2 regions of the Clostridium ljungdahlii DSM 13528 genome follow, and region 2 is predicted to be linked to the other one. Evidence: riboswitches for the same ligand, from Rfam matches in the RefSeq annotation. Region 2 holds a riboswitch; the other holds the start of a gene.
The links. A riboswitch is a leader RNA that binds a small molecule or an ion and turns the genes downstream of it on or off. The one in region 2 is predicted to bind S-adenosylmethionine.
Positions count from the first base shown of each region.

Region 1: it holds a riboswitch for S-adenosylmethionine, as region 2 does, so the genes downstream of both, metK (methionine adenosyltransferase) here and CLJU_RS03265 (O-acetylhomoserine aminocarboxypropyltransferase/cysteine synthase family protein) in region 2, are expected to answer to the same signal.

Region 1 covers NC_014328.1:255,724-259,724, forward strand. Annotated here, with positions in the region: gene mreB (rod shape-determining protein) at 1-90, shown strand, start outside; gene yyaC (spore protease YyaC) at 182-730, opposite strand; tRNA gene CLJU_RS01235 (tRNA-Thr) at 980-1,055, shown strand; tRNA gene CLJU_RS01240 (tRNA-Tyr) at 1,061-1,145, shown strand; tRNA gene CLJU_RS01245 (tRNA-Val) at 1,155-1,230, shown strand; tRNA gene CLJU_RS01250 (tRNA-Thr) at 1,252-1,327, shown strand; tRNA gene CLJU_RS01255 (tRNA-Tyr) at 1,333-1,417, shown strand; SAM riboswitch class I at 1,497-1,596, shown strand; gene metK (methionine adenosyltransferase) at 1,767-2,942, shown strand; gene recD2 (SF1B family DNA helicase RecD2) at 3,073-4,001, shown strand, end outside.
Region 2 covers NC_014328.1:730,279-734,279, reverse strand. Annotated here, with positions in the region: gene CLJU_RS03270 (homocysteine S-methyltransferase family protein) at 1-962, opposite strand, end outside; SAM riboswitch class I at 1,228-1,335, opposite strand; SAM riboswitch class I at 1,597-1,705, shown strand; gene CLJU_RS03265 (O-acetylhomoserine aminocarboxypropyltransferase/cysteine synthase family protein) at 1,815-3,098, shown strand; gene CLJU_RS03260 (isocitrate/isopropylmalate dehydrogenase family protein) at 3,261-4,001, opposite strand, start outside.

The DNA.
Region 1 (4,001 bases), 470 kb from region 2:
TGTGTAGCACTGGGTACAGGTAAAGTACTTGAATATTTAGACAAAATGGAAGTAGTTTTTAGCGGCGATGATATAACGTTAATAGATTAAAACAAAGAAAAAATCTAACTTATTTAGTATTATGTATTTTTTAATAAGTTAGATTTTAATTTTCTTATATACACTAAAATGTTAGACATAGTTAAATATCAATAAATATGTTGTTGTAATATAAATAATATGAATGAATTAATGAATAAAGTATTACTTCAGCCATACTTAAAACTAAATTAAGACGTATATTGCTGCTGGAATTATTAAATAAATCTTCACTGCTATTTGAATCAACTATACCTATTATTGAGGAATTCCCTACATCCGGGAGAGATTTCCCTACACCTTTGCCAGGATGAACTGGAAAGTCTCTTACTTGAATATCGCCTATAGTTTCTAGATCACCTAAGCAAGCATCTATTCCTATAATGTTTTTATGCGGGTGAAGTAAATTTATTTTATTCAGTTTGCTTTCAATGTTTAAAGCATGTATAGGATCTGAGATTGTACCGTAGACAGGTAGAGGAAAATGTTTGCACTTTAAAAGTGTACCTACTAAGGGACCCAGACAGTCCCCTATATATCTATCTGTACCAATGCATACAATTATGGTATCGTTATTAATGTAATTTTTTAAAAAATAGGCAAGCTTGTAATATGCTAAGGGATCTTTATAATTAGTTTTTGCTTTATTCAATATATTCACCTTCTTTTATGTATGTACTTGTGAAGAACACTATATATAATTTATATGATGAGTTTATACAAATTATTAAAGTTAAATTAAGTGAATATGATTTTGAAAGAAATATAGAGAAATATGGAGAAAGATATATATAATATTAAAATTTAATCATATATTAAATTTGATAATAAGTTAATAAAACTGTATACTAATTTACGTTGAGTACGTTCTTGTTTTAAAGAGCGTAGGGTAATAAAATAAGCTGGCATGGCTCAGCAGGTAGAGCAACTGACTTGTAATCAGTAGGTCGTGGGTTCGATTCCTACTGCCAGCACCAAACATGGAGGAATTCCCGAGTGGCCAAAGGGGGCAGACTGTAAATCTGTTGTCAGTGACTTCGATGGTTCGAATCCATCTTCCTCCACCATAAATATAAGGGCGCATAGCTCAGCTGGGAGAGCATCTGCCTTACAAGCAGAGGGTCATAGGTTCGAGCCCTATTGTGCCCACCATTTAGAATAATAATAGAATAAGCTGGCATGGCTCAGCAGGTAGAGCAACTGACTTGTAATCAGTAGGTCGTGGGTTCGATTCCTACTGCCAGCACCAAATGCGGAGGAATTCCCGAGTGGCCAAAGGGGGCAGACTGTAAATCTGTTGTCAGTGACTTCGATGGTTCGAATCCATCTTCCTCCACCATAAATATAAAGGCACTTTTAGGTGTTTTTTATTTTATAAAAATTTTATAATCTTAATAAATCAAAAAATTATATTATAGCTCTTATCAAGAGAGGCGGAGGGAACAAGGCCCTATGAAACCCGGCAACCAGTGAAAATCACCAAGGTGCCAATTCCTGCAGTATTCTGCAAGATAAGAGAGTAGTTAAGTTATTTAACCTCTTCTTATCGAAGAGGTTTTTTTAATTGATATGCCACTTTAGGTATTTCAGTTTATATTGTGAATATAGGATTTAAATTAGCATTTAATGCAATAGAATTAATTCACTTATTGTAAGAAAAGTATATTTTTACATGGGAGGTATAGAAAATGAGAAAACTATTTACATCTGAATCAGTTACAGAAGGCCATCCAGATAAAATGTGTGATCAGATTTCAGATGCTATCTTAGATGCCATACTGGAACAAGATCCTTATGGAAGAGTAGCGTGTGAAACTGCAACTACTACAGGTATGGTTTTGGTTATGGGTGAGATATCAACCAATTGTTATATTGACATTTCAAAAATAGTTAGAAATACTGTAAGAGAAATAGGATATACTAGAGCTAAATATGGATTTGACTGCCAGACTTGTTCAGTAATAAGTTCAATTGATGAACAATCATCTGATATAGCTATGGGAGTCGATAAAGCTTTAGAAGCTAAGGAAGGCGAAATGGAGGCCATAGAAGCTATAGGTGCTGGAGATCAGGGTATGATGTTCGGATTTGCTACAAATGAAACTCCAGAATATATGCCTATGCCAATAAGTCTTGCTCACAAACTTGCAAAGAGATTAGCACAGGTTAGAAAAGATAAAGTTTTAGATTATCTAAGACCGGATGGAAAAACTCAAGTTACTATAGAATATGAAGACAATAAGCCAGTTAGAGTTGATACCATAGTAGTATCTACTCAGCATGATGAAATGGTAACTAGAAAACAAATTGAAACAGATATAATAAACAATGTAATAAGACCTGTTGTACCACGAGAGTTTTTAGATTATAAAACTAAGTATTTCATAAATCCAACAGGAAGATTTGTTGTTGGAGGTCCCCAGGGAGATTCTGGACTTACAGGAAGAAAGATAATAGTAGATACCTATGGTGGTTATGGAAGACATGGCGGCGGTGCTTTTTCTGGTAAAGACCCAACCAAGGTTGATAGATCTGCTGCTTATGCTGCAAGATGGGTAGCAAAAAATTTAGTAGCTGCAGGTATTGCAGATAAGTTGGAAATACAACTTGCTTATGCCATTGGTGTAGCAAAGCCTGTATCTATAACTGTAGATACTTTTGGTACAGGAAATATACCGGAAGAAAAAATAGTAGATATAGTAAACAAGGTATTTGATCTGAGACCAGCTGCTATAATAAAAGATTTAAATCTTAGAAGACCTATATACAGGCAAGTTGCGGCTTATGGACATTTTGGAAGAACTGATATTGATGTACCTTGGGAAAGGCTAGATAAGGTTGAAGAAATAAAAAAATATATGTAAATAATGAAAAGCTCTATATTGTAAAATGATATAGAGCTTTTTTAGTATGGTGGATTAAGACAAAGTTTAATGTGGTATAATTATTTATAAATATATGATTTTGTTTGCAAATAAGGGTAGGAGAGATTCTATGCAAGAATTACAAGGAATTGTAGAAAGTATAATATTTCAAAATAAAGATAATGGGTATGTAGTTGCTAAAATAAGAGAAAATAAAGATGAAGTAACTATAGTAGGATGTATACCTAATATAATTGAAGGACAAAATTTGAAGGCTGTAGGGGAATGGGTTCTTCATCCTCAGTTTGGGAATCAATTTAAGGTTCAGGCTTCTGAAGAGATAATACCTAGTACTACTATTGGCATAGAGAGATATTTGGCCTCTGGAATAATATCGGGCATAGGTCCAGTAACAGCAAAGAAAATAGTAGAGAAGTTTGGTGAAAATACCCTTCAAATATTGGATAATAACATAGGAAGATTAAAAGAAATAGAAGGTATAGGAGCAAAAAAAATAGCTTTAATAGAGGAATCCTATTCTAAACAAAATGAAGTGAGAAATATAATGATATTTCTGCAAACTTATGGAATAACTCCTAGTCAGTGTGTTAAAATACATAAAAAATTTGGAGCAGATTCTATAAGTATTGTGAAAGAAAATCCATATACCCTTACAGAAGAAATAAGTGGTATAGGTTTTAAAACGGCAGATAAGATAGCAAGAAGCCTTGGAATAGAGAATAATTCTCCATTTAGGATACAAAGTGGAATAAGGTATTTGGTGAATAAGTTTTGCAGCTTGGGAAATACGTATATGCCTATAGATAACCTTATAAAAGAAGGTGTTGACATACTCCATATAACTCAAAAAGAACTGGAAGAAAACATATATGAAAGTTCTGTAAATGGAAAAATAAAATTGGAGAAGTGGGAAGATAAAGTATGTGTATTTTCTATGACCTATTATTATTGCGAATTGAGTGTAACTAGAAAAATATTGATGTTAGCTTTTACTAAATATAAGGATATGGATTTTAATATAGATAAAGAGATAGAAGA
Region 2 (4,001 bases):
ATTCTCTCCCCTATAAATTTTATCCTATTACCTAGGAACACAGTATCCCTGGCTGAACACACTGTGGTATAATTTTTTTCTTTTATATCTAAAGGTACTATATTTTTCAAACTTTTTACCATAGTTTTTATAAATTCAGGACTTGTTCCACAACATCCTCCAAAAAACCTAACTCCTTTTTTTGCCATAATCACTACATTTTCTGCAAATTCATCTGAAGTTATATCATAAATCGTATTTTCGCCATCATACTTTGGGAGTCCTGCATTAGGCTGAACTATAACGGGTATAGAAGAATACTTTAAGATTTCATCTACAATATCTTGCAATTCTCCCGGTCCCAAGGAACAATTCACTCCAAGGGCATCCACCCCCAACGATTCAAGCACAAATACCATAGTTTTTGGATCTGTTCCCATTAGAGTTCTTCCATCCTGCTGGAAAGTCATTGTACAAAATATTGGAAGAGAACTATTTTCTTTTGCCGCAAGAATAGCTGCCTTTGCTTCGTACAAATCAGACATAGTTTCTATTAGAATTATATCTGCTCCCGCTTTTTCCCCTATAATTACTTGACTTTTAAATAATTCATATGCAGATTCAAAACTTAAACTTCCTGTAGGCTCCATAACTTGTCCTGTAGGTCCTATATCAAGTGCTACTAATTTATCCTTTGCCTCTTCCTTTGCAATTTTTACTCCAGCTGTAATTACATCTTTTATTGTATAATCAGAAGAACTATACTTAAGTTCATTAGCACCAAAAGTATTTGTTATTATGATATCTGATCCTGCGTTTAAATATTCCCTATGTACTTTTCTTATAATCTCTGAATTTGTTATATTTAATGTTTCTGGAAGTTCACCTACTTTAAGTCCTGCTCTTTGAAGCATGGTTCCCATAGCTCCATCAAAAAAAACAAATTTGTTACTAAACTTATTTAATAAATCTTTAAATAACATTTGCTGCACTCCTTTTTCAAATACAAGTTTCATGTTCAAATTATTTAATCCATTACTTCTTGTATAAAATTTTAAACTTTAAACAAATTTTATACAATACATCTAAATTATTTAATATTGTATAAATATACAATAATATTATTTAGAATTAATATTTATTTACTCAGCTTTCGCTCACTAACTATTAATTTTTCATTTTTAACTATTAACTAAAAAAGCTGCCCTTCAATCAGAAAAGCAGCTTTAAATTTGACAAAATCAACTTTCCTTATCTTTCAGAATTCGTTTTATTCTGCAGGAATTAGCACCGATGCACTTTAGTGCCGGTTGTTGGGTTTCACTGGGCCAGTCCCTCCACCTCTCGTGATAAAAGTGCTTTAATATTAATACTTTAACTATCAATTGTCAATACTATTTACATGACTATTTTACTATAATTCGTAATATCAATGAATCTTACTTAGTGGGAAAAGCAGATATCTCAAATCTTTGATTTGATGATAGTCGCTTTCACAGAGCGCGTGGGAGTATTACAGTAGGTAGCCATCAGATAAAATTTTCTAAATATTTTTTTATTTTTCTATTGACAAACCTTATCTATGTCTGGTATGATTTTCTCAATCGAATACGGAACTTCTTATCCAGAGTGGCAGAGGGACTGGCCCTATGATGCCCGGCAACCTGAATGATCATTTTCATTCAACGGTGCTAATTCCAGCAGGTGTTAACCTGAAAGATGAGAAGCATGAAGATAGAATCTTCTTGTAACTTATCTTACAAGAAGATTTTTTTATTCTGCCAGGTTATAGAAGTTTCGCTCAAAATATTAAAAGGTATTAGGAGGACGAAAAAATGAGTGAAGAAAGAAAATTAGGATTTGAAACATTACAAGTACATGCAGGCCAGGTGCCTGACCCAACTACAGGTGCAAGAGCAGTTCCAATTTACCAGACTACATCCTTTGTATTTAAAGATGCCGATGAAGCCGCAGACTTTTTCCAGCTTAAAAAACCAGGAAATGTTTATGCCAGAATAATGAACCCAACAGAAGACGTATTTGAACAAAGAGTAGCAGCCCTTGAAGGCGGCAGCGCAGGCCTTGCTACATCTTCCGGACTTGCAGCAATACTTTACGCTGTATTAAATGTAGCAAGTGCAGGAGACAATATAGTTGCAGCTAGCACACTTTATGGTGGAACTTATGAATTGTTTTCAGTAACCTTGAAAAAGTTAGGAATTGATGTAACTTTTGTAGATCCCGATGACCCTGAAAACATCAGAAAAGCTATTACAGATAAAACTAAAGCAGTTTATGCAGAAACAATAGGTAACCCTAGAATCAATGTTTTGGATATAGAAGCTGTAGCAAACATAGCCCATGAAAACAAAATTCCTCTTATTATAGATAATACTTTTGGAACTCCTTATCTAGTAAGACCTATAGAATATGGTGCAGACGTAGTTGTTCATTCTGCAACTAAATTTATAGGTGGTCACGGGACTACTTTAGGCGGAATTATAGTAGATGGTGGAAAATTTGACTGGGCAGCAAGCGGAAAATTTCCTGACTTTACAACACCTGATGAAAGCTATAATGGGCTTGTATATGCAGATCTTGGACCTACAGCTTTTGCTACAAAAGCCAGAGTACAACTTTTAAGAAACACAGGCGCAACACTAAGTCCACAAAGTGCTTTTTATTTCTTACTTGGACTTGAATCACTTTCTCTTAGAGTAGAGAGACATGTAGAAAATACACGAAAAGTAGTTGAATTTTTAAGTAAACATCCAAAAGTTGCATGGGTAAACTATCCTGAACTTGATGGAAGTCCATACAAAGAATTAGCTAAGAAATACCTTCCAAAAGGGGCAGGTTCAATATTTACCTTTGGAATAAAAGGTGGATCTGAAGCAGGAAAGAAATTTATAAACAGCGTTAAATTGTTCTCCTTACTTGCAAATGTAGCAGATGCAAAATCATTAGTAATTCACCCTGCAAGTACAACTCATGCAGAGTTAAATGAAGAACAACAAAAAGCTGCTGGAGTTACTCCAGACCTTATAAGGCTTTCAATAGGTGTGGAAAATATTGATGACATTATATACGATTTGGATCAGGCTCTTGCAAAAGCTTGATAAATTAATTTAATTTGACTCCCATAATTTTTATATTATTTTAACCCATAAATAATGGGCTGACTACTAATTAATTAGTATGTCAGCCCTATGTATGATTTTAAATAGTTGAAAGTTGACAATTATCCACTATCAACTTTCAACTAAAAAAATTAAGTATACTTAATTACAATTTTCAATTTTCTCTATAATAGCTTTAGTAAATACAGTAGTAGTAGCATTTCCTCCTAAATCCTCTGTTAAATATTTACCTTCTCTAAGTACAGATTCTATAGCTATCTCAATTTTATTTGCCGCTTCTGTTTCACCTAAATAGTTAAGCATCATAACTCCCGAAAGTATTATAGCCGTTGGATTTGCTTTATTCTGTCCTGCAATATCCGGAGCCGAACCATGGGCAGCTTCAAACACTGCTGCATCTTCTCCTATATTAGCCCCTGGTACTAATCCAAGCCCGCCTATAAGTCCTGATGCCATATCTGATAAAATATCTCCATATAAATTAGGCATAACAAGTACATCATAGTCCTCTGGATTGAGTACAAGTTTCATACTCATAGCATCTACTATTACACTTTCAAATTGAATACCTTTATATTTTTCCGCTACTTTTTCAGCTGTTTTTAAAAAAAGTCCATCTGAAAGTTTCATTATATTAGCCTTGTGAACTGCCGTAACTTTCTTTCTTCCATTTTTAATTGCATACTGAAAAGCTGCCTCTACTATTCTTTCACTTGCCTTTTTAGATATTATTTTAACGCTTTCTGCTATTTCATCATTTATCATATGCTCAATCCCTGCATACAAATCTTCTGTATTTTCTCTAAATATTACAAGATCCACATTATCATATCTACATTTTACTCCAGAATAAGTTTTTATAGGCCTTATGTTTGCATATAG